3 regions of the Paenibacillus sp. FSL K6-1558 genome follow, and region 3 is predicted to be linked to each of the others. Evidence: predicted binding sites of a transcription regulator. Region 3 holds the regulator's gene; each other region holds the start of a gene.
The links. Region 3 encodes NrdR, which represses ribonucleotide reductase genes. Its sites were predicted from a motif close to AACACNATATATNGTGTT; they were not measured.

Region 1 (10,878 bases), 180 kb from region 3:
CGAGTGATGCCTGGATTATGACTCGCAACACTTTGTTATACAATTTGGCGTTTATCGTACTGGGGACGATGCTGTCGATCTTGATTGCAATTCTAATGTCGGAATTGTTAAAAAGCGTTTGGTCTAAGCTGTTCCAGTCGGGACTTGTTTTACCTAACCTGATTTCGATGGTGGTTCTGTCCTATATCGTGTTTGCCTTCCTGAATGCAGACAGCGGTTTTATTAACAATTCAATATTGAAACCCCTTGGTATTCCAGAGATTAACTGGTATTCCGAGGCCAAGTATTGGCCCTATCTGCTCGTGTTTATACAATTGTGGAAAACAGCCGGCTACGGTTCCATTGTGTATATCGCCTTTATCTCCGGGATTGACAAAAGTATCTATGAAGCGGCCAAGATCGACGGGGCGGGCAAACTCAAGCAGATTCGCATGATTACGCTACCTTTATTGAAGCCAACCATTATTATACTGACCCTGATGTCCATTGGGCGCATATTCAACTCCGACTTCGGCTTGTTCTATCAGGTGCCTATGAATGCCGGAGCGCTGTACAGCACAACGCAGACCATTGATACGTATGTGTACCGGGCGCTAATGCAGGTCAATGATATTGGGATGTCAGCCGCTGCTGGCTTGTATCAATCGGTTGTGGGATTCATTTTGGTCATGGCTGCGAATGCAATTGTCAAAAAGGTAAATCCTGAAAATGCATTATTTTAGGGGGAAACACGAGTGATACAAACTAAAGGTGAACGCGCTTTTCATGTGTTTTCCATCGTCGCTATGGTTATGTTTACGTTACTGGCATTTCTACCATTTATGCTGATCATCATGGCATCCTTTACGGAAGAGTCCTCGTTAATTCGTAACGGTTACAGTTTCTTTCCTGAAAAAATGAGCGTGGATGCTTATGTATACATGTGGTCTTCTGCTTCTACATTTGTGCGGGCGTACGGTGTATCTTTTCTTGTTACTACATTGGGAACGGCACTTGGGTTGTTAATTACAAGCATGCTGGCTTACCCGATGTCGCGCCAGGATTTCAAATATCGCAATGTGCTGGCGTTCATTGTATTTTTCACGATGCTGTTCAGCGGAGGAATTGTACCTTCCTACATTCTGTGGACGAAATACTTTCAGATCAAAGATACACTGGCCGCCCTGATTATCCCGAATCTATTAACGAATGGATTTTATGTACTGCTTATTCGAAATTTTTATAAAAATAATGTACCTGTTGAACTGATCGAATCGGCTCAGATTGATGGAGCTTCAGAGCTCCGTATTTTCTACCGTATGATGTTACCTCTGTCTGTACCCGTACTGGCAACAGTCGGACTGTTTATGGGACTGGCGTATTGGAATGACTGGATTAACGCCCTTTATTTTATTACGAAGCCCCAGTACTATGGAATACAAAACATGCTGATTCGTCTGATGAATAACATTCAGTTTCTCAAGTCAGGTCAGGCCAGCAGTATGCTTGGGGCCAATGCTGCTGATCTGCCAAGTACGGCAGTCCGCATGGCGATGGCGATTATCGGTATATTGCCTATTCTGGTCGTATTTCCTTTCCTTCAGAAGTACCTGACCAAAGGTATCATTGTGGGTGCAGTTAAAGGTTGATAACCATTTTAAAATGTAGGGGGAATCCACGTGAATGTACAGCAAGTGATGGAGACGGTTATGCAGGATTCCTGTGGAGATCAGCGTCTATCACCAACGGGCGATGTTCTTGTTACAGGAGAAGCGGACACTGTAGTGACAGGCATTGTGACGACGTATATGGCAACGGTCGAGGTTATTCGGCAGGCTCATGCAGCAGGAGCTAATCTGATTATTACACATGAGCCTACCTTTTATACCGGGGCAGATCAGCTCGACTGGATACAGCAAGATCCGGTATATGAAGCCAAGCGCAAGCTTATTGAGGATTACGGCATGGCGATCTGGAGATATCACGATTATATGCACATGGCGAAGCCGGATCGAATCTATACCGGTCTGATTCGAGAGCTGGGCTGGGAGCCAAATCAGGTTGATTATGCTTTTCCGTGGATTTATGAGATTGAACCCATGCAGCTTCGCGATCTGGCCGAAGAGTTAAAGGAAAAGCTAATGATAAATGTATTGCAGGTCGTGGGCAGCCAGGATATGACATGTTCCCGTATCGGAATCCTTGTTGGAGGCGGAAGCCTCGGATTAGGCAAAGAATCGATGCCGATGGAACTCATGAAAGAGCAACAACTGGACGTCATGATCTGCGGCGAGATTACGGAATGGACGTTGTGTGCATATGTTAATGATGCATCAATGCTTGGGTTAAACAAGGCTATGTTAGTCATTGGTCATGAACGAAGCGAAGAATGGGGAATGAAACATATGGCGGAATGGTTACAGCTGCTCGTTGGGGATATTCCGGTTCATTTTATCGATGCAAAAGAACCGTTCCTATATGTGTAACACAATCAACAACATTCAGATGTTCCTAGAATGAATTGGGAAAGGGAGCTTACATAGAACTGCGTCTGAAATCAAACAATGAGAACACCACGTTTGAAGGAGGCTGCAGGATATGATACGAAATCAAGCGAAACAGGGATATTCGGTTAAAATGAGGTTTCAAATGCGGATCTTCCTGTGTTTCATCATAGCTATTATTGGAGCAGGAGGAACTGGGGTTTCTGCCAGACCAGCCATGTTACCGGAGCCGGCTTCATCATCATCTCAGTTCAATCGAATGGCCATCATTATCGATGATGTGGGCAACGATATGAAGGGTACGAAGGAGATTCTTGATATGCCTGTGAAGCTGACTGTAGCTGTGATGCCTTTTTTGAAAACGACGAAGAAGGATGCGATTGCTGCACATGAGAAAGGCATGGATGTAATTGTGCATATGCCGATGGAACCCAAGAAAGGCAAGCCGGAGTGGCTTGGGCCAGGGGCAATCACATCCAATCTGACAGATGAGCAGGTTCGTGAACGGGTTGAAAAGGCAATTGATGATGTGCCTTATGCCATCGGCATGAACAACCATATGGGTTCTAAAATCACATCGGATAAACGCATCATGTCCATTGTGCTGGATGTATGCCTGGAACGCGGCCTCTTCTTTGTGGATAGCCGTACAAATTTTCGTTCCGTGGTTGGCGATCTTGCCATAGCCAAAAATATGCCGCCTGTGGGCAATGACATTTTTTTGGATGATCAAAATTCAAAGGCACATATTCGCAAGCAACTTGATTTGGCTGCTCAGCGAGCAGTTGAGAAGAAAAGCTGTGTTGTCATTGGTCATGTCGGTCATACAGGCATGAATACTTCGGCAGTGATACGGGAGTCGGTCTCCCGCCTGCAGAATCAAGTTCAGTTTGTAGGAATCGGTGATATGGTAAGGGATGTATGGCACTGGCAGGTTGCACCTACACTACCGACAGATAATAAATAATACCATCCGCAATCGACTGGGCAATTCGCTTTTGCTCTGCCGGGTCACTGATTCTGGCCCGGTCGGCTGGATTGCTTAAAAACCCGGTCTCCACAATGACTGCCGGATGTTTCACATAATTTAGCATGTAAAACGGTTTGCCCCAGACCACTTCACGGTGTGTACCGCACAATTGGTTCATGGCATCCTGGATCGATTGTGCCAGCAGATAACTGCGTCCCTCTTTCTGATGAAGCACTACCGGACCGTGCGTAGCTGAACGAGGGCTCCAGTTCGCATGAATGCTAACGACGATATCGGTGCTGACTTCCTCACTAAGGCTTTTGCGCTGTGCGAGATCCCTGATGTGACGTGAGCGACTGTTTAACCAACGGTTCTCATCACTAAGTGCGTAATCACCCAGACGGTTAATGATGACGGTGTAACCTTTGCCGCGAAGCAGCAAGTATATCTTTTGACTGATCGCTAAATTAATGTCTTTTTCCAGAACACCTGCTTCGGATGTTCCTCCGTCAATACCTCCGTGGCCAACATCCAGCAGGATAACGGGTGCGGCAAAAGCATGATGACTTGAATGATAGGCATCGCCATCGGTAATTGGCATGATGGACGGCCGATAGGCAGATGGATCGTGAAGAGTCAGTGTAGAAGCAGAGGAGAAACCGGTCATAGAATAAACACTAATCAGCAGGGCTATAGAAGTTGTCAGAAGTAGCTTAAACATCGAATTATACACTCCTTCAAAATATAAGTGTTGAAGAGAAAAAGGCAGGATGGATACCTTTGGCATTAGACTGTGCATTTTAGATCATTTCATACGCTATTTGCACAAAAAAATGTTTAGTTCAATCACGTCTTGCGCACAATAGGGATAACGTTAGATCACGAAGGTGCGGAAGAAGAGGGAGGCTGCTATATGGCTAAAAGTGATGAACTGGTTAAATATATTACGCAACGTGTAGTACATTACATCGACACGCCGAAAGATGAGCGAAAGGAACGGAGAGCACAAAGCAGAAGGAAAGAACCCTGGTCCATGAAATGGTTTGGCATGATTCCATTTGCGGTATCCTTATGGGTAGACAAGAAAAAACGAAGATCAGAGAAGAGTTGAACCGATTCTTCAAAAAGACGAACACGAGTGCCAATTCAAGAAGACGCAATCCTGTATTAGGATGCGTCTTTTTATGAATCATTTTGAGTTATAAAAAAGATTATGAGTACATGTATTAAGGATTAGTCTTGTAGAAATGTCCATCATGCAAAAGCTTGTTCAAGGGAATGAAGCGTTGTGTGGAGTTAAAACCACCAAGACCAACGTAAAGATCAAACGTTGAACCTGCAATACTCCATATCTGGTATCCGCTTACTGGCAAAGGACCACCGTAGAACAGATTCCATTCTTCTGCTGAGAAGACAAGGGCTTCTCTATAGTTCTGCTGGAGCTGTTGCTTCACTTGAGAGGGTTGCAGAGGTTCAGATGTCAGCCAGGTTAGTTGAGATGAAGGGTCAAAAGCAGGCTGTAGAATAACAGGACTCGTCTGCAATCTTGTTGTATCAAGTATGGGTATCTGTTGTTGCAACTCCTTTAACTCGAAAAATTTCGTTCCAGAGCCAGTCTCTACACGTTCTAACTGATCAACTGGCAACAAGTCTCCATTGGATGCATCGATGTACATCGCGGGATGATTTACACGTTCCACTTTCCAATAAGCCAAAAGAGGAGGAGCATATAGAAGTGTAAGCTTTCCGCCTGAGGTTTGTAATGTTTTTACATCCAAACCCTGTCGTTCCAGAGCCTGTCCTAGTAGTTCGTTATTATACAGGGATTGTTCTCCCTGACCATACTCACTGAGAAGGAGCTGCCCTTGCGGAGTTGTGGAAATAATCATATATCCAACGGGCTTGTCCTGAATCCTGGCATGCACAAACCAGCCATGGTTACCTGGACCTAATGGATAATATTCAAGTTTCGCTACAAGCCAATCTGGATTGGAGGTACCGAGTGCGTTCACTTGCAGTTGCGCGAATTGCTCTACAGAAGCGGGTGCAAACCTGTTAGTTGGTGCCGCTGCATGAGCCGTCGGCCAGATGGAGAGAAGAGCAAAGCAGATGATCATGCTCAAGAAGACCGATAGGCAATGCCTGATATTTCGTCGTTTTGACCGGGGCCGTTTTTTCATCGTAAACACCTTCTTCCTGACTTCATTGTAAAGTATAGGGGATGCAAAGGGTGATGCAACCTGTCGGTTCAATGGTTATGAATAAACACTACTTTTGCCAGCATTTGCAGGAAAAGTAGTGTCTTCGTCTTATCTTAAGTGAAACATGCCGCTACTTATGGCAGTGACCTTCACCTTCGGCTCATATTGCCAGATCATCTCGGTTCGTCTGTTCTCGTACTGCAGTTTCATCGCTTCACGATCTATGACCGCCTGTTTTGCTTTTTCTTGGTCAGGGTCTACATCATCTTGCGTCTGTTGTATGGTAGATTCGGCGGCCATTTCCACGTCAGCTGGGACCGGTTCTAATATGCCGCGAACCCGATTAATAACAGGACGAACCGTTTCATCTTCAGTAACCTCAGTCTCAGGCATGTCTTCTCGCAGTACGGCTTCATAGTAGGCGTCCACCACATCGAGTTCGAGTTGCAGGCGTTCTTTCGCTTTTTCCGCCCAGCTATAATCGAGCCTGCTTAAGTGAGCGGTGAGATGTGATTCGAGAGCAGCCCCTGCATCAGCGAGCGAAATTTTCGGTGACTGAGCATGCATATTTTCAGCCAGTCTTGGACTGAGATCACGCCGGCTCAGCTTGCTTCCGAACTTTTCGATGATTTCACCCGATCTTAGTGAAATGCCAAGGAAGTGTAATTCCTCCCGTTTCAGGTCACAAGCAAACTCGACTTTAAAACAAACCCCTAGCCAAGGTTCATACACAGCCGGAGATGTGGCCCTGATCTGGCGTTTGGCGGCTTGTTCAAACAGGTTTACGAAGGCGCCACCTTCGCGTGCTGCAGCAAATATCTGCTGTAATCTGCGGCTACCATACACGACATCTTCTCGCAGAATGCGTCCGGGACCAAGCTGCGGCATGGAAGGCGTGATGCCAAAATAACGTCCGAGTATCGTTTCTTTCGGAGCATCAGGCTTCGCTTCAGGTGGCGTTTGAACAGGCTGAGACGCTTTGGCCTTGGCTTCCGCCGCCTCAGTGATCTGCTGATAAGCTTCCGGGTCAAAAACAAAAGTAAATGACATGGTCTCAGGCTCCACCCCTACACGCTCCACAAATCCCCAGTAATACGGACGGTTCGTTAATGCCTTGTCTGCTTCAGGTGATAATTTAACCGTCACATGAGCAGGTGACCGCTCCATGATCTGGCAATCCAAAGCTTCCAGATAGGTTAGGACGTAAGCTTGGATCTCATGCGGTGACATTGTCATGGATATCAGTTACCCCCTTTGTGAAGATCAAGTTTGGTGATTAAAGGCACCTCGTCAGCAACTTCGCGCTGAATTGTGTTCAGCGACTGTCCGAGCGAGTTCATTTTACGGCGAATATCCTCTTCGTTCTGCGATTCCAGCATAATTTTGTACAGACTCTTTTCGATCGATTCCTTTTTCTCGAGCCGTTCGAGAATGACATCCAGTCCACCGATGACCATCTCGAACATATTAATTTTCTCATGCAACAGATGCAGGATATGTTCCTCAATCGTACCTTTCGTAGACAGGTTGAAAATGTTAACGTCATTCTGCTGACCGAGCCGATGAACCCGGCCAATCCGCTGTTCTACCCGCATCGGGTTCCACGGTAGATCAAAGTTAATCATATGGTGACAGAATTGCAGGTTGATGCCTTCACCACCAGCTTCCGTTGCAATCATCGCCTGAACACGGCCACGGAAAAGATCCATCATCCAGTCCTTTTTGCCTCGATTCATCCCGCCCCGATAGGGAACAGCCGTTAGTCCGTTGTTACGAAAATAATTCAGCAGATATTCCTGCGTCGCTCGGTATTCCGTGAAAATAATGACTTTTTCATTCATATCTCGAATCAGTTCCATCGTTTTTTCGGCTTTTGTATTTTCTTTAATCGCCTTGATATGAGCCACCAGTTCCCAGATTTTATCCCGCAGTGGAGAATCCAGCGGTAGCTTTTTGGACAGATTGACGAGTGTTACAAACACAGCGTCCCGACTGCTACAGACTTCCCGTTGCAACGTAACGAGCGAAAGCATGCTGCTAAGGTTGCCGCCTGCTTCCTGGTATTGATCTTTGACAAACGAGGTTACCCCGTCATAGAGTGCTTGCTCTTCAGGCGAAAGTTGCAGATCCACGTTAGAGACGTTGCGTTTTGTAAATTGCACGGGGCCTTCGCCACGCCTGTTACGGATCATGACTTTGGACAGCTCATCTTTGAGCTGCTCCTGATTTTTGGGCACACGTTTATCGACGACAAAGTTGGCGGCAAAATCGCCTTGACGACCAAGCTGACCGGGCTTCAGCAGGTTAATGAGATTGAAAAGCTCGCTCATGTCGTTCTGCACAGGCGTAGCAGTGAGTAGCAGGCAGTATTTTTTGCGTAATTGCAGCATGAATTGATAATTGGTTGTTTTTTTATTTTTGAGTTTATGTGCTTCATCAATGATGATCATGTCATAGTCCATACCTAGTAACATATCTTTGTGCGGGTCTCTCTTGGCAGTGTCCATAGAAGCAACAACAACGTCATTTTGCCAGGAATAAGCCTTTTTCTGTGCAACTGCCGGGATGCCAAATTTGGAATTGAGTTCACGTACCCATTGCAATACCAGAGAAGCGGGGACAAGAATTAACACTTTAGATACAAGACCACGAACCATATATTCTTTCAAAATCAGGCCGGCTTCAATCGTTTTGCCCAGACCTACTTCGTCGGCGAGAATGGCTCGGCCTGACATTTCGAATAATACTTTGCGTGCCGTATCCATTTGGTGAGGAAGTGGGGTCAGATCTTGCAAATGTTTCAGACATTGAATTTCGTCAAAGTTCGGAATGAGATTCGTTTCTTCCGCCTGAATACCGAGTTGAAAGAGTCGGTAATCCCCCCATGGGCCGCCCTTGTCCAAACGAGATTCAAGCTGTTCCAGCCAGCTTCGATCAAACTCAAGAGGAACAGGTAAGTCAGCTACAGGTTGATTCATATGATGCGGATGTTTCCGGTTCATGATGCTTCCTCTCCGTTCTTGTGTTATTCGTAGGTAATAGTATGGACGAAGGAAGGCAAGTTCATAACCCGTTTCAGAGGATCTATGATATAGATCACATAGAAAATCAACATATAGTGTAATATAATGGTTATAAATCACTACATGTAGTATCTAGGCATAAATTATTCTCAAAGACAGCATTGAATTTAAAATGAACGGTTTATTCGGGGAGGTTGATTGCAGAGATGGCATCCAACAATACAGGAACGAACCAACAAGTGAAGCATCATGAGAACAAACATAAGCTGGAAGGGCTCAGCGAGAAAATATTTCTCGATCGGTACGCATGGAAGGACGCCGATTCAAATCATGCAAAAGTCGGAGATGTAGTACTTGTATTAACGAAAGATGATCCCAAGTTTCCGGTGAAGGAAGTCGGTGAGATTGTTGAACGGCAGGCACAACTAGTTAAAGTGCGGACACGTAGCGATACGATCATTGAGACCGATGTGGAAAAGTTGACACTTACGATAGAGAAAACACCGGAAGAGATGTGGGATCGTCTTGCCCGAGCGATGGCAGCTGTTGAATCGACACCTGAACAACAGGCTGTTTGGGAGAAGAAGTTTCGCTTGGTGCTGGATGACTGGAAACTGGTTCCTGGTGGACGTATTGCTGCTGGTGCAGGGGCCAGTGATGAGTTGACGCTGTTTAACTGTTATGTCATTCCTTCTCCGCAAGACAGCCGGGGCGGCATCATGAAGACGTTGACCGAAATGACTGAAATTATGGCTCGCGGCGGTGGCGTGGGTATCAATCTGTCATCCCTTCGTCCGCGGCGGGCTGTGGTGAAAGGTGTGAACGGCTCGTCCAGCGGATCGGTATCCTGGGGCGGTTTGTTCAGTTATACGACGGGGCTTATCGAACAAGGCGGTAGCCGCAGGGGTGCGCTGATGCTGATGATGAACGATTGGCACCCGGACGTGCTGGATTTTATTACGGTTAAACAAACGATGGGGCAAGTGACCAATGCCAATCTGTCGGTCTGCGTAAGCAATGCGTTCATGGAGGCTGTGAAGCAGGACGGTGATTGGGAGCTTGTTTTTCCCGATACGAGTGACCCGGACTATGATTCGCAGTGGGATGGGGATCTGACCAAATGGAAAGAGGCAGGCCATAACGTTATTCCATACCGGACAGTGAAGGCACGTGAAATATGGTATACGATTATTGAATCCGCCTGGAAATCAGCCGAACCCGGTGTTGTATTTATGGAGTATTACAATCAGATGTCGAACAGCTGGTATTTTAATCCGATCATCTGTACTAATCCTTGTGGGGAACAGGGCCTTCCAGGCTGGGGCGTATGTAATTTGTCAGCAATCAATTTGTCCAAATTCTATGATGAAACAAACCACGATGTGGCATGGGAAGAGCTGGCGGAAACGACGCGCATTTCGGCAAGATTTCTGGACAATGTGATTGACGCGACGCCGTATCATTTTGAAGAAAATCGATTAAATCAGCAACGTGAACGCCGGGTGGGGCTAGGAACCATGGGACTTGCGGAGCTGATGATCAAACTGCGTATCCGTTATGGCAGTCTTGAATCGCTAGATTTTCTCAATAAACTGTATGGATTTATGGCAAAGGAAGTCTATCTCGCTTCAGCGGAGATTGCCGCGGAGAAGGGGGCGTTCCCGGCGTTTGAGGCAGAACCTTACTTACAAAGTGGATTTATGAAACAGATGATCGCGACGTACCCAGAGGTTGGAGAGGCGATCCGTCAAAAAGGAATTCGTAACGTGACGCTGATTACTCAGGCGCCTACGGGAAGTACCGGAACGATGGTGGGCACATCGACTGGCATTGAGCCGTATTTTGCTTTTAAGTATTTTCGCCAGAGCCGTCTTGGGTATGATGAACAGTTTGTGCCGATTGCTGAGGAGTGGCTGGAGCAACATCCTGGTGAGTCCCTACCGGATTATTATGTGACGGCGATGGATCTTTCGGCCGAAAATCATATTCGCGTGCAAGCTGCCATTCAGAAGTGGGTGGACAGTTCGATCTCAAAAACGGCAAACTGTCCGGCTGATTTTACGGTGCAGGATACGGCAGAGCTGTATGAGCTAGCTTTTGATCTAGGTTGTAAAGGGGTAACGATCTATCGGGACGGCAGTAGAGATGTTCAAGTACTTTCTACTTCGAAGAAAGAAGACACCTCAGCTATTGAGGGGCAG
Region 2 (10,878 bases), 2.7 Mb from region 3:
GAATTACAGTTGAAAATCGTACGAACACATCCGTTTCTGTGCCCGGCTCTTGCAGGAAATCGGCTGACGTATATGCCTTCATGCTCTGCTCCAGCTTGAACACCCCATGGGCTCCTGCGCCTCTTGCATGCACAACCCGTTCAGGAATGCGCTCACGGTCAAAATGAGCGATTTTCTCGATCAGGTGGTAATCCTCCAACAAGGTTGGCCCTCTTCTACCTGCTGTGCGTGAATTCTGGTTATCTCCTACCGGTGCTCCCTGGTTAGTTGTCAAACGATCTGTCATCCTGTCGTCCTCCTTATAATGGGTCTCATGTCTGCTGTATCTATCTACTAATTCCATTCATATTCGTTGTTCGCTCAAATATACATTTAGACTTGATCTAACTGTTAAAATCATTCTAACATGTCCCATCTATCTACTGCATGAGGTTCGTATGAGGTTCAGATGAGGTTGTTACGCTAAAGATGAACCAATTATGAAGAGAGCGAAACAGGCTTCATATATCAACGAAACATAAAAAAGCGCAGACCGTTTATTCAACGATCCACGCCATATTTCATCTTAATTAGCATAATCAGCATCTCAGTGATGACCGCTCATCTAGCTCATTTTACTGAACTCATTATGTCTTTAGATCATCAGTCCTGTAAGATCCTCATACCCCATGCGGGATAATAAGCCATTACCATCTAACTCCTGAACGTTCTTCCCGCTCTTATTTAATTCCATCTCAAGTATGCACTGCAGAACTTCGGCGACAAACTTGGGCTGGTTCAAATTAACAGCGTATGTTCCACCCTCTTTCTTCATCCGTAATCCTTCATTTAAAGGACTGCCGGAAATGGGTGTATCTCTGGTTACAAATATAATGATATATTTTTTGTCTTTATTTTCCGTAATAATCGTCAGTTTGGATCTGCAGTAGATGTCTCTAGCCGTTCTGTAGCTCCACCAATAAGTGCTCCCATCGACCACTATTTTTCTCATATTATCTAATCCGCCAATCGATAGCCCACGCCTCTTACCGTAACGATATATTGCGGCGAAGAGGCATTATCGCCCAATTTTTTGCGCAAGCTTTTGATATGCACATCCACCACATTGCTTCCACCTGTAAAATCAGTCTCCCAAATATCACTAAGCATCTCTTCACGCGAGATGACTGCACCTTTGGCATCAATCAGCTTGAGTAGCAGATCATACTCCGTTTTGGTCAAGTGAATGCGATCCTGATCACGTTGCACGCTCATGCGCTCCCGATCCAGCACCAAGTCTTTGAATCCGATTCGCTGTCCCTCTTCAGGTAAAAAAGCTCGCTTAGGCATTACAGGACTACTTCCAATCATGCGCTGTACACGGTAAAGTGCCTCCTGCGGACGTGCAGGCCATACAAGCAACTCCTCCTGAAGCATCGGTCCGCTTGCACTGCCAATCATCTTCTCCCCCACCAGGTAGAGACATGGTGTCGTTTGTTCCGCCTCGCGGTTCAACCGGCTGTGGATTCCCGTAAATGCATCAATCGTTCCGGCAACCGAGAGGTCATAGATCAGTAGATCAAAAACAAGGCGTTCATGGAGATCCGGTTCCCAACGATGGAACACAAGTACGTCAAAGCAACTATCTGTCAGAGCCTTCACCAGCTCATGCACCTGACCCGGCATCGGGCTGATCAGAATGACACGTCTGGTAATCGGGCAGTTGTCCACGAGAGGTGCCGTTCCTGAATCTGCCAGCGCAGGTTTGACCCGAAGTGGCAAACGGCGGCCTGACCATTTCACTTTTACTTGACCCGTTTGGTTTTGCATTCCCCGCAGACACCTCCAAATACCACATGTGCATGATCTATTGAATAACCGGTCTCTGCCGCTACCTGCTTCATCCATTGTGGAGGAACTTCTGTCATCACCTCGTCCACTTTACCGCATACTTCACACATAATATGCTGGTGATCATCCATCCGGGCGTCATATCGGCTTGCTGTTTCGCCAAGTTTAAGCTCCCTGATCAACTCTTTGTCTGTTAAATAGCGAAGAGAATTGTATACAGTGCCATAAGCCAGATTGTACCCCTGTTCCACCAAGCGATTCATTACATCCGCAGCCGTTGGATGGTCTTCTGATTTACGTACGACATCATACACGGCTTGCCGTTGTATTGTCAGATTTAACGTTTTCACAACCAAGTCCCCTTTTTTCTATTTTTCAAATGTATATACCTCTCGAACATATTTGTTCGCTTTAGCTTTTACATATCAAAAGAATTTTGATTTAGATTAAGTATAAATCTTAATGCATATGGAAGTCAATATTGTCCCGTACGGCTACGTTTTAGAATTTTATAGCGCATTAAAACCAAACCCTTCAAACATTTGGGATTATATGGTTCGCCCCCACACTGATTTTCAGATAAAATAGAGGGATGTGCGTAAAAGGGGGGGATGCTGGTTGTTAAGCACGTTTTTTGTCAATCTCTGTGTGATCATTTCCTTTCTGTACCTGTCAGGAATCATCGCCAAATACTACAGCATTCGTTTGCCTTTTCCCTCGCTTCGCGTGCAGCTGGTCGGTGGCTTTTTATTCGGTCTATACGGTACAGTGCTTATGAATTATTCTTTCCATATTAATGACACTACCATTGTGGATCTGCGGCATTTGGCTGTCGTAACTGCAGCCGTATATCTGGGTGGGCTCGCTTCTGTCATCACCGGAATCATCATTGCGATCCTTCGTATCGTTATGTTTGGTGTCACCTCAGCAGCCATTGATGCAGCATTTATTATGATCCTACTCGGGCTGGCTGGTGTGTATTTTGCCTACGCTTCGTGGTCCAGATTAACCAAGATTATTACTATGAATCTCTTAGGCATGACCATGATATTTATCGTACTGCTAATGAACACGCCCAGCATGAATACATTGATGAAAGTATATCCCATACAGATGACCATAGCCTTTGCTGGTGGCCTTTTCATATATTTCATCGCTGAATTTATTAATAGATCTAACGAGATGTTATTTCTGCTGGAACGACGAGCCTCTACAGACCATCTGACGGATCTGAGCAATCGGCGGCAATTCGAGCAGTCTCTCCAGTCTGAGCTTCAGCATGCTAGGCAGTATCATCAGAAGCTTTCCTTGCTGGTTATTGATATTGATCGATTCAAAAAGGTAAACGATACGTTTGGTCACTCTGCCGGAGATTCCGTATTGAAGCAACTTGGACAATCGCTTGTAGAACATGCGCGTTCCACGGATCTTGTATCCCGTAACGGTGGAGAAGAATTTGCAATTCTATTGCTCGATTGTGGATATCATCAATCTATGGCTATTGCAGAATCCGTGCGGAAAGCTGTGGCCCGATCTCTTTTCATCCTGCCAGACGGGCAGACCGTAAAGCTCACGATCTCCATTGGTGTAGCCGTTTATCCTGATCACTGTGATGACCACGATGACAACGACCTGTTTGATCAAGCTGACCGTGCGCTATATGAAGCTAAAAATACGGGACGCAACAGGGTATGCTCACTGCCGCCCCGCAATATCACGGTTGTAGATAATGATTCATTTTGAGAAGATGATTAGTCTTAACGACGAAACGAAAGGGATGTCTCACCTGCCTCAACCAAGGCAAGCGGGACATCCCTTTCGCATTCATTAAACCAATAATGTTCTTCAGTTTCTATAGAAAACCAGTTGGAGTCAGGCCAGAATTTTTTCAATCTCTGCAATAACAGCAGCATCCAGCTTAACTCCAGAAGCTGCAGCATTTTCCTTAACCTGTTCCGGACGGCTCGCTCCGACCAGAGCGCTGGAAACATTATTTTGCCGCAAAATCCAGGCCAGTGCCAGTTGTCCCACCTTGAGGTTCAGCTTGTCTGCAACTTCAACTAATTGACGTACTTTGCCGATGCGATCTGCGTTAATTTTCCCTTCGTCCCAGCCAAGCTTGGCTGCCCGGCTATTCTCCGGGATATCGGAGACAGATGTATATTTCCCTGTCAGCAAACCTTGTGCAAGTGGTGAATAAACAACCTGTCCGATACCTTTACGTTCACCCAAAGGAATGATCTCGCTCTCTATATACCGATCAAACATATTATATACCGGTTGATTCACGACAATATGATCCAGCAACAGGCGATCTGCTGTACCGAGCGCAGCTTCCATCTGAGCCGCTGTCCACTGGCTCACACCTACATACAGCACTTTACCATGACGCACCAGATCGTCCAGTGCACGAAGGGTCTCCTCTATCGGTGTCTCCTGATGATAACGATGGCAATAGTAGATATCGACATAATCGGTGCCAAGGCGTCTCAAGCTGGCCTCGCACTGCTCCATAATATGTTTGCGGGACAAGCCGTGATCGTTAGGGCCATCACCCATTTTGTTAAACACCTTGGTTGCGAGAACATAAGAGCTTCGTGAATACGCTTTCAATGTTTGACCCAGCAATACTTCTGCGGCTCCCCGCTCATAGGCGTTGGCTGTATCGAAAAAGTTGATCCCTTCATCAAATGCCGTTTCAATTGATTTCACCGCATTTTCACGTTCCACATATCCTCCGTACGTCAACCAGCTACCTAAGCTGATTTCGCTTACTTTCAGTCCGCTTCCACCTAACCTGCGATAATCCATGAATACATGTCCTCCTCAGAATGTAGAAATGATGAAGTTAAGTTCCATATCCTATTGTAACCCAACCTGAACAAATGGAAAAACATATAAGTAGAAACTCAGGAAAAACAGCAAAAAAAGCACACCGCGAGTGATGTGCCTTCTGTAACCTTGGTAGAGAAATTCATCTTCTCTTTTTATGGCAAAATAATACTCAGTGCATTTAAAAGCTCAGTCTGTCTAACTGGCTTTGTCAGCACGGCATCAAAAACCTCCGTCTGCTGAATATTCATATGCATCCCATATGGAACGAGCACAATGACAGGCAGGCCTTCAATCTGCTGTTTCAGCGCAATGACGAAATCGACTGTAATGCCCTCACGCAAGCCCAGATCTACAACAGCCACATCCGGCTTATAACCTTCCTTGATCCATTCATATGCAGAGGCTGAACCCGAAGTCATGCGCACATCCATCTCCCAATTCCGCATCAGGGAGGATACGCCCTGCAAAATATCAGGATCTTTGGCGAGTAGCACTTTTTTAGCTTTCAAACGTTGCTGCACACTTGTGATTTGCGGCAAATCCCAATATCTGCGTAATGGCAATGAAATCCGGAACTCGGTTTCGTCACCTTGCAGGCTGTTCACCTGGATACGACCATGCATCAGAATGGCCAGATTCTGGCTGACTGCCAGTCCCAGATTGCTACCAATCAGTTTTTCCGTACTGATCGCTTCCGGTTTGGCAGTCGAAACTCGCAAACGGTTGTCGGATAACATTTGTCCTGTGTATCTAACCCGTAGCAAAAGCAGGCTTGTATCCTCTACTTCATCTCCCCTCATCTCTGCTGTTACCAGTACAGCACCTTCCCGAGTGGAATCCATGGCGTATTGCATCACATGGCCCAACATCTGGCCAATCTTGATCTCATCACCAATGAAAACCTGCGATACGTTCAGATTCAGGTTTAACCCCAGTTCTATCTTTTTGCTCGCAGCTGTTCCGGCATAGAGATAGACAGTGTTCTCAATGGTGCTGACCAAATCAAAGGGATCATCATGAATAACCGTTTTCCCTGCCTCATTGATATTAAAATTCATCATATTGTTGAGCAGTGAAAGCAGAATATTACCGCTCGTTTCAATCATGTTCACATACTCAGCTTGTTCCTCCGACATGTCGGGTGTCCGCATCAGATCTGTCAATCCCAAAATGCCGTTCAGCGGATTACGGATCTCATGACTCATCAGTTTGAGCATTTGTGTCTTGGTCATGGCCTCGGATTCGGCACGTTCCTTCTCTGCCTGTAATTTCTCTTGCAATTGTTCTGAATGGCTGAGTCTCTGCTCCTGAACGTGCAGCGCACTCTCCAGGTCAACAACGTATCCTAGAAAAACAGCCATAGCTTTCAGCGTCTTCATATCGGTTTCACTGATGTTATACCCTGGATCATCCATTATGCATATCGTTCCGAAAGCTTCACCTGTTCTACGTACAATAGGTACTCCCACGAAAAATCGATTACCCAATCCACCCGTGACATTCATTGATCGTGTTACAGAATGTTCGGTGGTATCCGAAATGGTAACGACACTGTTATTGTCTCTTAAGACCAGACTACAGTAAGATTCCATAAAAGGAAGCGCAGTCCCTTTGACTATTAATTCTTCCTTGCGGTTGAAGGCTTCCAGAATGACATTAGTCACTCCGTCATTCGTGGCTACGAAGATGGTATTCACTCTTAATATGCCACTTAATACGTCCACAATATGGGCCGCTGCTTCTTCAATATTTTCATAGAAGCCTTGGTTAACGCCTTCTACCGTCCCCATGATCCAACCCCTCTTTGTTTGTCTTGGCTGCTATATTAAGTTCACCGATCAGAATGTTGATTCACATGCAGGGTCTGCCGGGGAATCCGAACGATTGTCACAAACTATACTTATATGTTTAACACCACAGAAGTACTAGAGAATCATACTGGTGCCTGTAACCTCTTTTCTCACCGAACAGATCTGAAAAAATACTTCGATCCACGATATCTGACTTGTAAGTTTATACTTGCAGGGTAAGTAGAAATTATACGCCTCTGTTTGAAATTTGGGAACCTCAAACCCGCGCTAAATCCCGGAAGGTGCTCTTCCACCTCACAAGGGGTGTGATCATAATCACACCCAAAAAACCACATATAGTTTATAAATGGATAATACAAATCTACATGTAGTATATAACTCGTATATTAATCAAATTATAATCTATTCAAAAATCATTTAGGAGGCACGTTACATGACTATGCTTGAGCATGCCGCACCACCGGCAACCGATCTGTTATCTGACCTGGGAAGACGTATTATTGGCGCAGAAGACGCTGATACGCTGAGGGAGAATGCAAATCTGAATGGAGATTCCTTCAGCGGCAAGATGAGCAGGCTTGGATCGGAGACAGCCAAATGGCATGCCATGCGCCATGTATTGCCAGAGGTGCTTGCAGATGCGGTGGAGAATGGCGATCTGTATGTGCACGATCTGGATCAGTATGCCCTTGGAACAACGAACTGCATTTTTATTCCATTCGATCGATTGCTTGCTTCTGGCTTCAATACAGGGAACGGATCGGTTCGCACACCACAGACCATCATGTCTGCGATGGCTCTGGTCGCGATCATCTTCCAGTCACAGCAAAACAGTCAGTACGGCGGCGTATCCGCCAACAAAATCGACTGGGATCTGGCGCCTTACGTACAACGCTCTTTCATCAAGCATTTCCGCAAAGGTCAACGGCTTTTTGATGAACAAGCCTTGCTGACGGACGAGAAGCTTCATCTGAACAGTGCTGAAGCGAAGCAACAGTGCCCGCGGGCATTTGCTTTTGCAAGTGAGGAAACAGAACTGGAGACAGGACAAGCCGCCGAATCTCTTATACATAACCTCAATACGATGAGTAGCCGAGCGGGCGGACAGATTCCTTTTACATCGCTAAACTATGGTATGTGTACATCAGCGGAGGGTCGTCTGGTGTCCCGCTCCCTGCTCGAAGCAACGATTCGTGGCCTCGGACATGGGGAAACGCCTGTATTTCCACAGCATATTTTCCAGTGTAAGCAAGGGGTTAACCAAGCTCAGGGCGACCCGAACTATGACTTGTTCCGCCTCGCGGTAACCTGTTCTTCACGGCGCATGTACCCTAACTTTGTCAATGTGGATGCAACGTTTAATTTACCTTTCTATCATCCGGAAGACCCGGACACGATCATTGCAACGATGGGCTGCCGCACACGCACCCTTGCGGATCGGTTTGGACGAAATCGGCAAAGTGGTAAAGGAAACCTGTCTTTCAATACGGTCAATCTGGTGAAACTCGGGATTCGGTTTGGCATCTGCCAAAACAATCGGGCTGTTGCGGATCGGGAAGGATTCTATGTGGCCTTGGATAAAATCATGCACAATGCCGTGGAGGGTTTACTTCATCGGTATGCCATTCAGAAAAAACAGCCTGCCAAATCATCGGACTTCATGATGCGTGAAGGGGTATGGGAAGGCGGAGAGAAATTGGAACCGGATGAGCCGGTTGCCGATCTGTTGAAACACGGCACGTTGTCTCTTGGATTTATCGGACTCGCCGAATGTATGACTGCTATGTATGGACGCCATCACGGACAAGATATGCATGTGCATCGCGAGGCGCTGAATGTCATCCGTACGATGAGAGAGTTCTGTGATCGGATGAGTGAGCTGCATAACCTGAACGTTACGCTCTTTGCTACACCTGCTGAAGGTTTATCCGGCAAATTCACCAAAATAGACCGAGCCTGTTACGGCCCGATCTCCGGTGTGAATGAACGTGAATACTATACGAACTCGTTCCATATTCCGGTCTATCATAACCTTCCTGCCTACCGTAAGATTGAACTGGAAGCTCCATTCCACGCTCTGTGCAATGCCGGAGCCATCTCTTATGTTGAACTTGACGGCAATGTGCGGGCAAATACATCAGCCTTTATGCGCATCGTACAGTACGCGCTGGCACAGGATATCGGTTACTTCTCAATCAATCATCCGATTGATCGTTGCCCTGAATGCGGGTATGAGGGGGTCATCGGTGATACCTGTCCGGGATGTGAAGTTCACGAAAATGAGGTTCACTTCCAGCGCTTGCGCCGTGTAACCGGTTATCTGACAGGAGATTACAAGGTACGCTTCAATGCTGCGAAGCAGGCCGAAGTACGGGATCGGGTGAAACACCGGTGAATTTGTTTGGTTACATTCCCGAATCGGTCAATGAAGGAACCGGCCTTCGTGCTGTGCTGTTTATCAGCGGATGCCGCCATGCATGTCCGGGCTGCTTCAGCCCGGATTCGTGGAGTTTTCGCGCAGGTGAACCCTTTACAGAAGAGCGGCAGCAACAGATTTTGCATGAGGTCACGAACCATCCGTTACTGGATGGCGTGACGTTATGCGGGGGTGACCCCTTTTTCTCAGCAGCAGCATGTACTCGTTGGGTACGTCAGTTTCGGGATGCAAGGCCAGATCTGACGGTATGGGCCTACACCGGATTCGAGTATGAGGAACTCATCGCCGACCCGGAAAGAGCAGAGCTTGCACAGCTATGTGACGTGATTATCGACGGGCGTTACCTTGCAGCAGAGCGTGATGTATCTCTGCCCTTCCGTGGAAGTCGTAATCAGCGCTTGATTGACGTGCGCGCAACGCAAGCATCTGGAAACATCGTTACATTGCATCTTGGTGCAGTGTAACGATGTTTTTTCTCCTTTTACACCTGAAACCTTTGGATGACCTGATTCAGTTCGTAAGCCAAACTTCTCAGCTCGTGAGAAAGACTTGATACTTCTTCCATCAGCGCCAGTTGTTCTTCCGAAGAAGCACGAGCCTTGTTCGCGTTACCGGATGAATCCGAAGCCACAACACCCAATTGCTCCAAAGAAGCAGCAATCTGATCACTGCTGGCTGACATTTGCTCAGAGGCGGCGGATACTTCGTAGACTTGTCCCGATACCTTCTGAATAGATTCGACAATCTGGCGGAATGTTTCTGCCGTTACTACGGATGTCTCTGCTCCTCGTTTAGCGACATCCACTGACTCTTCAATGGAAGTTACGGCCTTCTCCGTATGATTAAGGATACCTTGAAGAATCTGGTCGATCTGATCAGAAGACTCTTTGGAGCGATTCGAAAGCTTCTGAATCTCCTGTGCAACCACAGCAAAGCCTCTTCCCGTTTCACCTGCTCTAGCTGCCTCAATGGAAGCATTCAGCGCAAGCAGGCTAGTCTGATCCGCAATATCCCGAATCATGGACATGATTCCACCGATGCTGCTGTTCAATTGTTGAAGATCATGGAGAACTACAACCGTGCCTGACATGTTAAGTTCAATCTTCTGCATCTGATCGACCATCGTTGTAATATCTGCCTCACCTCGGCTAGCGAGATCGGTTGTATCCGAAGCCAGTTCAGCAACCACCTGAGACGAGTCAGCAATTCGTTTGATGCCAATGACCATCTCGCCGATGGACTCCTGGCATTCATTCGTGGATTGTCGTTGCTGTTCTGCCCCGGAGGACACCTGCAACATCGATTCGGTAATCTCTTGTGAAGCTTCAGTGGTACGTTCCGAACTCATCTGCAGATCCGCAGCTGAGCGGGTCACACTCGCAGAAGTGGACTGAATGCCTGTAATCAGTTGCTGTAGCCCCCCCAGCATATGATTAAATGCGTTGGCCGTTTGGCCGATCTCATTGTTATTGCGTACATCCAGACTGACTGTCAGATTGCCGCCTGCTGCCTGCTTCGATACGTCTGCGAGTTTCTGTAATGGTCGAAGTACAATTCGAGCCAGAATGACCATAACTATAATCATAATGACCGCAATGACAAATCCACTCCCCAGACTATACAAAAACATCCACATCTGATCCTGCTTCACTTGGGCTGCGTCCAAATCCAGACCAAAAATAGCAATCGTCTTACCCGTATCATCTTTGATCGTGCTTAGATAGGTCACCCACGTCCCTGCAGTATCCGTGTATGATTCTGTAAAAGCGGTTCCGTTCTGGAATACATGATCATATGTATCTTGAACTACTTCTGGAATTTCGTATTCGACACCGGGGACCATCTCCAGATCATAGAGTGCCTGATTGACTTGCACCCCCGTTAAGATCTGTTTCCCATCCCGTTCGATAATATCCGATTTGAATATATAAGCATTTGCAATAGAGGCAACACCGGTCATTGCAT
Region 3 (10,878 bases):
GCTCAAAGAACTATTGCAAGGCCTCGGGATCGCGCAGTTTGAACTGGCTGGTTTCGAGGCGGATGATATTATCGGAACGCTGACCAAACGCGCGGATGATGCAGGCAGACAGGTTCTCGTTGTATCGGGTGACAAGGATATGTTGCAACTTGCTTCCGAGCATGTACATATCGGGCTGACGCGTAAAGGGGTTACGGAGATTGAACTGTACGACCCGGCACAGATTAAGGAACGTTACGGTCTGACACCACTACAGATTATCGATCTGAAAGGTCTGATGGGCGATGCTTCCGATAATATTCCGGGTATTCCGGGTGTTGGGGAGAAAACGGCGCTGAAGCTGCTGCACCAGTTTGGATCGGTGGAAGAGGTGCTGAACGGTACGGGTGAACTGAAAGGCAAGATGAAGGAAAAGATTGAAACCCATGCCGAAGATGCACGCATGAGCAAACAGCTGGCGACCATTCACCGTGAGGTTCCGCTGGAACAGACGTGGGATGATATGCAGTTTGATGGATTGAAAGAAGCTAGTGCAGGGCCTGCACTGGCTAAGCTGGAGTTTAAGTCATTGCTGGAGCGTTTGTCCTTTAGCGGTAGCGTGGCTTCCGAGCAAGAGGCTGTTCCGGCGGCTGAGGTTGAATCTACGATTGCAACAGAAGATAACATAGCTGATCTGATGGATATGTTGGATTCGATCGATGTGCTGCATGTGGAAACGCATGGTGACAATCCGCATCAGGCGAAGCTTGTTGGTCTTGCCGTAGGTGCCGGGGAGAAATATACGTTCATATCTCCGGAATTACTAAAGTCTGATGCGGCAACTCCTGTTCGGGAATGGCTTGCAAGTGCCGACCAGCCGAAGCGTGGATATGATCTGCATCGTGTGGATTTGGCTTTGCATGCACATGGCATTGAATTCGCAGGTGCATCATTTGATGTGCAGCTTGCTGCTTATTTGCTTGACCCGACCGAGTCGAATCAGACAATCAGCGGGCTGACGTCCAAGTATGGGCTGCCTTCACTGGTTGAAGACGATAGCGTTCTGGGGAAAGGGGCTAAATACAGAGTACCAGAGGCGGAAGTTCTGGGTGATTTCTTATGCCGGAAAGCCGCTGCGCTGGCCGCGATTATCCCCCTTCAGGAACAGGCAATGGAGAGCGATGAGATGAATTCGCTGTTCCATGAGCTCGAAATGCCGTTATCCCGTATTCTTGCCGACATGGAAAAGCAGGGCATCAAGGCGAATACAGAAGACTTACAAGCCCTTGGCCGTGAATTTGAAGGACAGATCGGCAAGCTGATGGCCGAAATCTACAAGTTGTCCGGTACGGAGTTTAATCTGAACTCACCTAGACAACTCGGCGAAATTTTGTTTGACAAGCTGGGCCTGCCTGTCGTGAAGAAAACAAAAACAGGCTACTCCACCGACGCTGAAGTGCTGGAAAAGCTGGCTCCTTATAACGACGTGGTGCAGCATATTTTGCAATATCGCCAGCTTGCCAAGTTGCAATCCACTTATGTGGAAGGTTTGCTGAAAGAGATATCGGACCGGGATGGCAAGGTGCATACGTTCTATCGTCAAACCATTGCAGCAACAGGACGACTGAGTAGCCAGTTCCCGAACTTGCAGAACATTCCGATTCGTATGGAAGAAGGACGCAAAATTCGAAAAGTCTTTGTACCGTCCGAGCCGGGTTGGTCTATTCTCGCAGCCGACTACTCTCAGATTGAACTGCGTGTGCTGGCACATATTTCAGATGATGAGCGTCTGAAGGAAGCTTTTGTACATGATATGGATATCCATACGAAGACCGCCTCCGATGTATTCGGCGTGAAGCCGGAGGATGTGGACAGTGACATGCGTCGTTCTGCGAAGGCGGTTAACTTCGGAATCGTATACGGAATCAGTGATTATGGTCTATCGCAAAACTTGAACATTACGCGGAAAGAAGCGGCACAGTTCATCGATCAGTATTTTGAAATATTCCAGGGTGTGCGCCGGTATATGGATGATATTGTGAAGGATGCACGCCGGGACGGTTATGTGAAAACGATGCTGGAACGCCGCCGTTATCTGCCCGAAATCAACGCGAGTAATTTCAATCTACGCTCCTTCGCGGAACGTACCGCGATGAACACACCGATCCAAGGTACTGCGGCTGATATCATTAAGCTGGCGATGGTACAGATGGACGAGGCGCTGCGCGAACGTAAGCTACAGAGTCGTATGTTACTTCAGGTACACGATGAGCTCGTTTTTGAAGTGCCAGCGGATGAACTGGAGCTGATGAAGGAGCTTGTGCCTTCGGTGATGGAAAAGGCGCTTCCGCTGTCGGTGCCGCTCAAAGCTGAGGTTAGCTTTGGTGAGAACTGGTATGAAGCAAAATAGATAAGAAAGGGTCCCGCTGAGCGTCATCTTCCGTTATAATATAAGGGAGGTGAGAACATCATGCCGGAACTACCGGAAGTCGAAACAGTCAGAAGAACGTTGAATCAACTTATTGTAGGTAAAACGATTGATCATGTTACCGTTAATTTGCCGCGGATTATTCAGCGGCCTGACGATATAGAAGCATTTGCATTGGAACTGGCAGGACATACCGTGATTGGTGTAGAGCGCCGGGGCAAGTTTTTACGGATTTTGCTGGACGGGCTTGTGCTGGTCTCCCATCTGCGGATGGAGGGACGTTATGGTGTGTATCATCAGCACGAAGAGGTGGAGAAACACACTCATGTCATCTTCCACTTCAATGATGGCACGGAATTGCGATACAAGGATGTTCGTCAGTTTGGGACGATGCATCTGTTCAGCGCAGGTGAAGAGATGGTTTCGAAACCGCTCATGAAGCTTGGACTGGAACCACTGGATGAGGCTTTTACCGTGGACGCGTTCCGCGCTGCAGTGGGGAAACGTACGACCAAAATTAAAGCTGTATTGCTCAATCAGGCATATGTGGTTGGCATCGGGAATATTTATGTGGACGAGGCTCTCTTCCGTGCAGGTATACATCCCGAGACGATTGCGAAGACGCTGACCGAAGCACAGCTGAAGGTTTTGCATGAAGCCATTGTGGCTACGCTACAGGATGCCGTGAATGCAGGAGGTTCCTCAATCAAGTCATATGTTAATGGGCAAGGCGAGATGGGCATGTTCCAGCATCAGCTGAAAATTTATGGCCGTAAAGCCGAGCCTTGCCATACCTGCGGCACATTGATTGAAAAAAGTGTCGTTGGCGGACGTGGGACGCACTTTTGCCCGAATTGTCAACGACTTTGATCTCCCGAACCAGAACTGAATCAATGAAATGATGAAATCATAGCACCCTTGGATTCCTCCCTCCATATACTGATATGGCAGAAATAAGCGGGCATATACCCATACTGACATCATCAGTTGGCACGTACCGCACAGGGGAGGAATCCGGGGTGCTGCATCATTTTATTTCATTACTGGCGCTTGCTTTTGCAGTGAGTTTAGATGGTTTTGGAGTTGGAATTACATATGGACTTCGGAGGACCAAGATTCCGCTCTTATCCATTGCTATTATTTCGCTTTGTTCGGGATTGGTAATCGCGTTATCTATGCAGGTTGGTGTGCTCTTATCTCATGTTGTGTCCCCAGAAGTAGCTTCAATTGTGGGGGCTGTCATTCTCATTGTGATTGGTGCGTGGTCGCTTTTGCAACTGATCAGGCGGCGGGGCAAAGAACGTGAGGAAGCAGAGAGTGAATTGGTGCAGGAGAGATTGCTTCAAGAAAATGGAACAACGGAATCGGGGCTTTCATCCAGAAGCAAGAATCAATTAATGGTTCTGGAAGTGCAACCTTCGCCAACGGATGGTTCGGTGGAGCGCATGGTATTTACACTTGAATTGCGCAAGCTGGGTGTGGTTATTCAAATTTTGCGCAGCCCGTCCAAGGCGGACATGGATAACTCAGGCAGTATCTCCGCACAGGAAGCGATGTGGCTCGGAATTGCGCTGTCACTGGATGCCTTTGGTGCAGGTCTGGGTGCGGCATTGCTTGGATTTCCTACGCTGTGGACAGCACTGGTGATTGCTTTGTTTAGTGGGGCATTTCTGTCACTTGGCATGAAGGTAGGATTACGGTTTGCAGCACAGCGCTGGATGCAGAAACTCTCAGTTCTGCCGGCCCTGCTGTTAATGATTATGGGAATATTCAAGTTGTTTTGAGGAGTAATAAAGCTGTTATGAGGTGAGACGATGAATATAGGCTTAACGGGCGGAATCGCAACAGGCAAAAGCAGTGTTTCCGCCTATCTGGCCAGTAAGGGAGCGCTGCTCATCGATGCAGATGTTATTGCCCGGGAAGTTATGTTGCCTGGGCATCCCGTTTTGGCTGCCGCTGTTCAGCGGTTTGGACAAGCTATCTTGAATGAGGACGGAACACTGAATCGGAAAAAGTTAGGGAGTATTGTTTTTCAGCACCCTGAGGAACGTAAAGCGCTTGAGGCCATCACTCATCCGGCGATCCGGAAGGAAATGCGTGAGAGAGCGGCTGCATACGAATTGAAACATCCGGACAAGCTGGTGGTGTCGGATATTCCTTTGCTGTACGAGTCGGGCCTTGAGGAAGGTTTTTCGGAAGTTATGGTCGTATATGTACCTAGAGCAGTACAACTGGAGCGACTGATGAACCGGGATCAGATGACCCAGGCTGACGCCGAAGCACGCATTGCGGCTCAGATGGATATTGAACGCAAAAAAGAGCGGGCAGATATCGTTATTGATAACAGCGGATCATGGGCTCAGACGGAGAAGCAGCTTGAATTATTTTTAACGCATAAGGGTTTATTATGAAAATATTGCGTAAAAAACGTGTACTGCTGATCATGTTTGTTTCCTTTGTACTTGTATTATTTCTAAATACGAACTGGATGGCCTGGTTTTATCCGATTGAATATAAGGAAGAGATTCGGGCGCAATCCCAAAGTTATGAGGTTGATCCGTTTCTGATCGCTTCGATTATCAGGGTGGAGACCAATTTCAAGACCAGTAAAGAATCCAAACGTGGTGCGATCGGACTGATGCAGCTCATGCCGGATACGGCGAACTGGATTCTGGAACAAGCCAAAATTCCGGATACTTCGCTGGAGGAATTGAAACATGAACCCGGGCGAAATATTCAACTGGGGACATGGTATCTGCGTAATCTGTCAGACCAGTTCGGTGGCAACGAAATTGTGATGATTGCCGCTTATAATGCAGGACCGGGGAAGGTCAGCAGCTGGTTGAAAAATGGTGTATGGGATGGCACGCTTGAAACGGTGAAGGATATTCCTTTTGGCGAGACACGCCACTATGTACAACGGGTTATTTACTATTATAATCAGTATGTGAAGATCTACGATACGTTCTAAAGCGATTGCTCGGAAAAAGATAAGGAGAAGCACGGAGCAGACCGGTAGTGTACCGGCCGCCCCATGCTCCTCTGTGTAACGTATTACGATGCAGATGATTATTGGTATTGACCTGCCAATTGCTGTTCTGCAATTGTTACCAGACGCTTCGTGATGTATCCACCGATCGAACCGTTCTCGTAAGAAGTCATGTTACCTTGGTACCCATCTTGTGGGATGCTGATTCCGAGTTCTTGAGCTACTTCATATTTCATTTGCTCCAGGGCTGCGGAAGCTTTAGTTACAACCAAGTTGTTGGAGTTACCGTTGCTTTGTGCCATTGCTGTTCACCTCCTCGCGGGTTGGTAAAAGTATTATGTGTCGCGAATGCGATTTTCATTACAAGATATGCTCAGGGAATATGTGGTAAAAAGTAAAAGTGGGAAGTGATCTAAGTTGAAATGTCCTTATTGTGGTTATTTAGGTACCAAAGTGTTGGACTCCAGACCAGCGAATGAATCGAAATCCATCCGCCGCCGCCGCGAATGCGAGCAGTGTGCGAGAAGATTTACAACCTTTGAAATGATCGAAGAAACACCGTTGATTGTCATTAAGAAGGACGGCAGCCGGGAAGAGTTCAGCCGTGACAAAATTCTCCGTGGTTTGATCCGTGCGTGTGAGAAGCGTCCGGTCTCTGTAGAAACGCTGGAGATGATGGTATCCGAAGTGGAGAAGTCACTGCGTAACACAGCCGAGGCTGAAGTGGAGAGCCGCCAAATTGGTGAGCTTTTAATGGAGCAGCTGTTTCCGGTCGATGAAGTAGCGTATGTGCGATTTGCTTCGGTGTACCGCCAGTTCAAAGACATTAACATGTTCATGAAAGAACTGAAATCACTGTTGTCCAAAGAAGATCTGGAGGACTAATGTAGTGGGGGAAAAGGAGAAGAGCAATCCGGAGCTGCATCTGGTATATGCCATGCCGTGTGTGCCCGTAACATGAATGTTCTTCTCCATAAGATTTCGGCGATAGAAAAGATTGTTGACAGTCCAGAAGGGATTTTATATGATATAGAAGTCGCCTGTAAAAATGAGTTTTCAGCAGTGCTGGACAAGATATAATTTTATATCCTGGGGCCTTAGCTCAGCTGGGAGAGCGCATCGCTGGCAGCGATGAGGTCAGGGGTTCGATCCCCCTAGGCTCCATAAGAGTTTGACAAAAAGAACGGCAGAGATGCCGTTCTTTTGTTTTTGTGAAAATCAATTGACGTATGTGGAATTCCTATTATGATGATATGGGGGAGGGGTGTTTTATGCCCAAAAAAGATAATATGTTAGCCATCCTATGGATGTTGAACTCGGGAGAGAAGTTGACTGCAAAACAAATATCCGAAAAGCTAGAAGTCAATATAAGAACCGTTTATCGGTATATTGATGCACTATGTTCTAGTGGGGTGCCGATCATATCCGACGCAGGCCATCATGGTGGATATAGTCTGCTGAATCATTTTATCAGAGCGCCTCTATTATTTGATATGGAAGAAAAAAAGACACTTCTTCATGCTGCTGTTTTTGCAAAAGAAGCTGGATACCCCTTGAGTGAGACATTAGAGAATGCGACAGCCAAGTTGAAAATGTATTCGAATGAGCAACAGGAGAGCGCACTAAACCAACAATTATCTGGATTTGAAGTGATAAACCGCATGGCCAGCCCTTCGAGTCAGCTCGTATTAGCGGAATTGGAGCATGCTGTTGAAAAGGAAATCACTGTAGAGATAGATTACCGTACAAACCATGAAGAGAAGCCAAAGAACAGGATGATAGATCCGTATGGTATCGTTTACTGGAACAATAAATGGTATACAATTGCATTTTGCCACCGAAGAAATGAAATACGAAGTTTCCGGGTAGATCGGATTTTAATGATCAAGCGTACTCAACTAATCTTTAAGCGTCCTGAAGCTTTTTCTAGCCGTGACTTTTTTATGAAAAACCTGTTACCTGATCTTGTGGGGAAGGAAGGGTTAATTTCTTTAAGGATCGAAGGCAGGCCGGAAGCGTTAGACGAACTAAGCATGCATTGGTTTTTAGGCCATCATCTGCAAGAGCGAACATCTAATCAAGCCATCTTTTTATTTGAGGAAAAATCCATTCATAATTCTGTCCCTTATTTTCTTCTATCCTATGGTGTATCCATTCGAATCATCGAACCCCAGAGTGTGAAAGACAGGCTTGTTGCTATTGCAGCAGAGTTAATGGAATATTATCAACAATAATAGCTTCACTGACAGCGGATGTCAGTGAAGCTGTTTTATAATGAGATAGTCAGTGATTATCGATGGATTGTAGTCCTTGATAGATAAGAAAAGGGGAGAAATTCAAAATGAAAAACACAGTATATCTTTATGTTTTTGACAGCATGTCCGATTGGGAGATAGGTTATTTAACTGCTGAGCTGAACTCAGGAAGATACTTTAGAAAGGGACTGGCTCCAGTACAAATCGTTACTGTTGGGCTCGAAAAGACTCCGGTAATTACAATGGGTGGGTTGAAAATAACACCTGATATTACAGTGGATGAGTGCAACATTACAAGCGTAGATGCATTGATTTTACCTGGGGGAAACACATGGACAGAGGATATTCACAGGCCCATATTAAAATTTGCCGAGATGTGTTTACAGGAAGGGATCGTAGTTGGAGCGATTTGCGGAGCTTCCATAGGACTTGCTCAAGCAGGCATGTTAGATTCCCGCTCGCATACAAGCAATGATCTGGCGTATCTTAAAATGATTTGTCCGTCTTACACAGGCGAAGAATATTACAAATTGGACGTTGCTGTTACGGATGGAAAACTGATCACCGCTTCCGGAGTAGCTCCACTTGAATTTTCTGTTCATGTTTTAGGAGCGCTAGATGTATTTTCTCCAGAAACATTAGACGCATGGTATCGTCTTAATAAAACGCATGAACCTCAGTATTTCTACGCGTTAATGAATTCAATCCAATGACCGCTCCGTTCAAGAGAAACGCCATCACTTCAATGTGATGGCGTTTTTTGATGGATTGCTCCGTAAGTCTGTCTTCTTATCGGAAGTGAAAGAAAAGACGTTTTCTAAAATGGTCCTCTACAATGGAGGACTTTAGGTATGTTGCTTAGCCAGAAGGAGCGTATCATCCTGTACACGCTTTCAATTATGCGAGTGTTCGATGAACCTTACAAAGAGAGTAGCTGCTTCGGAGCGGGTAGCAGTGGCTTTAGGAGCAAAGAGATTGTCCGAATTGCCTAATACAATACCGTTGCTCCGCATCACCTTAACGGCCTCCAATGCCCATGAGCTGATCTCACTCTCGTCCGTGAAGGACTTAGACTGGCTTTCAGGTATTTGATAGCCCTTGTACTGCATGTAGTTGTAAAGGATTACTAACATCTGCTCGCGAGTCATCTGAGAATTAGGGTCAAACAGATTGGCGTTTAAACCGTTGACTATGCCTTTTTCTGCCGCCCACTCGACTGCCGCCGTGTACCATTGTCCGTCCGTCACGTCGCTATAGCGGGAACTCCTATAGTCGGTTTGTTTTACGTTCTCCAGATTGGCTAGTACCTGCACGAACATTGCACGTGTCATTCCGGTGCTAGGTGAGAATGATGTAGAAGTCGTGCCGTTGAAAAGGTTGTATGTGTAAGCGGAATTTACGTTACTGTAGAACCAGTCATCCATGGTGGTATCCCTAAAAGGATTGCCCGATCGTATGAGGAAGCCCAATGAGGTGGCATCATTGAATGCAAGCACCGTAGCCTCACGGATGTTTAGCGACAAGCCGCTGTTTAAGTCGACTTTTGCTCCGTCCGGTCCAATCAATATCGTACCGTCGCCCCGGATCTTTGATCCTTCATGGATATGCAATTGATTGTCATTTGGCAGGTTCACGTTGGCTACTTTGCCACCCACAGTGACCGTACCGTCGTTTTCGATTGTCGATCCACCAGAAATGGTCACTGTGCCTTTGCTGCTAGGTAGCGTCACTTGGGCGATCTTGTCCGCCGGAATAGTCACCTTACCGTTAGAGTCTATCGTTGTACCCTCTGGTACCGTGATCTCGATCTCGCCTTTGGTTGAAATCTTGCCGCCACCGGGCAGGGTGGTAATTCCATTTTTGTCCGTGACAGCGGGTTTATCCTTCGGTGTAGTCAGGGTGTAGTTCGAATTTGATATTCCGTTATCTGTCCCGGTGCCCGTACTGTCGGAGTTGCTTGTGTTACCAATGTTGCCTGTATTACCGGAAGTTCCACCAGAACCAGGCACGGTAGGAGTTGTCGCCGCTGTTAGCATGGCCGTCACACTGATCTCTGCTCCATCGCCCTTCGCGTTCAACGCGATGATCTTGAAGCTGTAGCTTTGGCCGTTTGTCAGGTTATTGAAGGTATATTTGGTCTCCGCCGCATCCAATGTGACTGGCGGTACGTTGCCATACCATACCTTATAGCCTAATATCGCGCTACCACCGTTGTCAGCAGGAGCAGACCAGCTCAAGGTGACCCGTCCGTCACCTACTGTCGCCTTGAGTCCACTCGGCGCACCGGGCGCAGCCGGTTTTCTTTGTGCGAACATCCAATCAAAGACATCTGTGTAGTCATTGTTCCAGGCCGGCAAGTTAGAGGATTGTGCCGTGGGAGCTATACTCCAAGTTCCCATCGTTATCTCGTTGTAGAGAACAGCCGCTTCAACTTCATGCGCTATATAATCCGCCAGAACAGGTGTGTTGGCAGGATTAGGTCTCAGATTAGGCTGATCAAATTGATTGTAAGGCCACGTAAGTACCTCATTACTTTCAAAGCGTGAAGCCCTTGCGTTAATCATTTTCGGCATATTGTTATTGATGTAATTATTGAGGTTAGTCTGGTAGCCACCAACATTATGAGCATTTAAAAACATCCAATAGGCCAAGTTATTGTGTGCCTCATTGGAGTTAGCGTTCGGTGAACCGCTTACCGGGGCCATCGGTGCGGCAGCAGCGAAGAAGCCGGGATAGCTGTTAACTAAGTTGTTCGTATACTGCCCGCCCCAGGAGAAGCCTGCTGCATAAATACGGTTAGGATCTACTTCGCCGCTAGCGATCAAGGCGTCAATGACCTTTTTAACATTCTGTGTGGAGGGAACAGAAACGCCATTATAGGAAATATTCAGGATGTGGCTGGCGTATTTTTCGGGATTCTGGGCCATTTTTTTCATTAGAGCGACGGAGCCGTTGGCAGATTTCATGGCCGCTTTTTGGTCCGCCGCAGCGTTTGTGCCGCCGCGTGACATGCCGTGGGTGTACACATATAACGGCAATCCTTTCATCACGTTACCGTCTTCATCCTTATGAAGGTAGAGCGAGCGATTGACCGAATGATCCGTGAAGGTTGTGAACTTATCAAGGATGGCATTTACAACTTTTTCTTGCTCAAAAACCACGTTGTGAAGTGCATTCCCCTCTGTCAGCACGATCTCACCCTTTGGGCTGAGGGTGTAAACCTGCTT

Region 1: a site for NrdR is predicted at 8,793-8,810, ahead of MHI38_RS26565 (adenosylcobalamin-dependent ribonucleoside-diphosphate reductase). Genes of this name have one in related genera too.
Region 2: a site for NrdR is predicted at 6,802-6,819, ahead of MHI38_RS13940 (anaerobic ribonucleoside triphosphate reductase). Genes of this name have one in related genera too.

The regions. Positions count from the first base shown of each region.
Region 1 is NZ_JBBOCV010000001.1:6,090,777-6,101,654, forward strand. It holds gene MHI38_RS26520 (ABC transporter permease) at 1-722, shown strand, start outside; gene MHI38_RS26525 (carbohydrate ABC transporter permease) at 735-1,628, shown strand; gene MHI38_RS26530 (Nif3-like dinuclear metal center hexameric protein) at 1,659-2,465, shown strand; gene MHI38_RS26535 (divergent polysaccharide deacetylase family protein) at 2,578-3,450, shown strand; gene MHI38_RS26540 (N-acetylmuramoyl-L-alanine amidase family protein) at 3,425-4,174, opposite strand; gene MHI38_RS26545 (YqzE family protein) at 4,367-4,564, shown strand; gene MHI38_RS26550 (hypothetical protein) at 4,680-5,633, opposite strand; gene MHI38_RS26555 (YqhG family protein) at 5,763-6,890, opposite strand; gene MHI38_RS26560 (SNF2-related protein) at 6,896-8,656, opposite strand; gene MHI38_RS26565 (adenosylcobalamin-dependent ribonucleoside-diphosphate reductase) at 8,884-10,878, shown strand, end outside.
Region 2 is NZ_JBBOCV010000001.1:3,229,575-3,240,452, forward strand. It holds gene MHI38_RS13905 (catalase) at 1-286, opposite strand, end outside; gene MHI38_RS13910 (hypothetical protein) at 635-991, opposite strand; gene MHI38_RS13915 (winged helix-turn-helix transcriptional regulator) at 997-1,809, opposite strand; gene MHI38_RS13920 (Fur family transcriptional regulator) at 1,785-2,180, opposite strand; gene MHI38_RS13925 (GGDEF domain-containing protein) at 2,449-3,573, shown strand; gene MHI38_RS13930 (aldo/keto reductase family protein) at 3,703-4,641, opposite strand; gene MHI38_RS13935 (hybrid sensor histidine kinase/response regulator) at 4,818-6,455, opposite strand; gene MHI38_RS13940 (anaerobic ribonucleoside triphosphate reductase) at 6,910-8,871, shown strand; gene nrdG (anaerobic ribonucleoside-triphosphate reductase activating protein) at 8,868-9,377, shown strand; gene MHI38_RS13950 (methyl-accepting chemotaxis protein) at 9,395-10,878, opposite strand, start outside.
Region 3 is NZ_JBBOCV010000001.1:5,906,083-5,916,960, forward strand. It holds gene polA (DNA polymerase I) at 1-2,389, shown strand, start outside; gene mutM (DNA-formamidopyrimidine glycosylase) at 2,450-3,277, shown strand; gene MHI38_RS25755 (manganese efflux pump) at 3,427-4,191, shown strand; gene coaE (dephospho-CoA kinase) at 4,222-4,818, shown strand; gene MHI38_RS25765 (lytic transglycosylase domain-containing protein) at 4,815-5,378, shown strand; gene MHI38_RS25770 (alpha/beta-type small acid-soluble spore protein) at 5,477-5,698, opposite strand; gene nrdR (transcriptional regulator NrdR) at 5,814-6,281, shown strand; tRNA gene MHI38_RS25780 (tRNA-Ala) at 6,488-6,560, shown strand; gene MHI38_RS25785 (WYL domain-containing protein) at 6,668-7,630, shown strand; gene MHI38_RS25790 (type 1 glutamine amidotransferase family protein) at 7,738-8,364, shown strand; gene MHI38_RS25795 (S-layer homology domain-containing protein) at 8,545-10,878, opposite strand, start outside.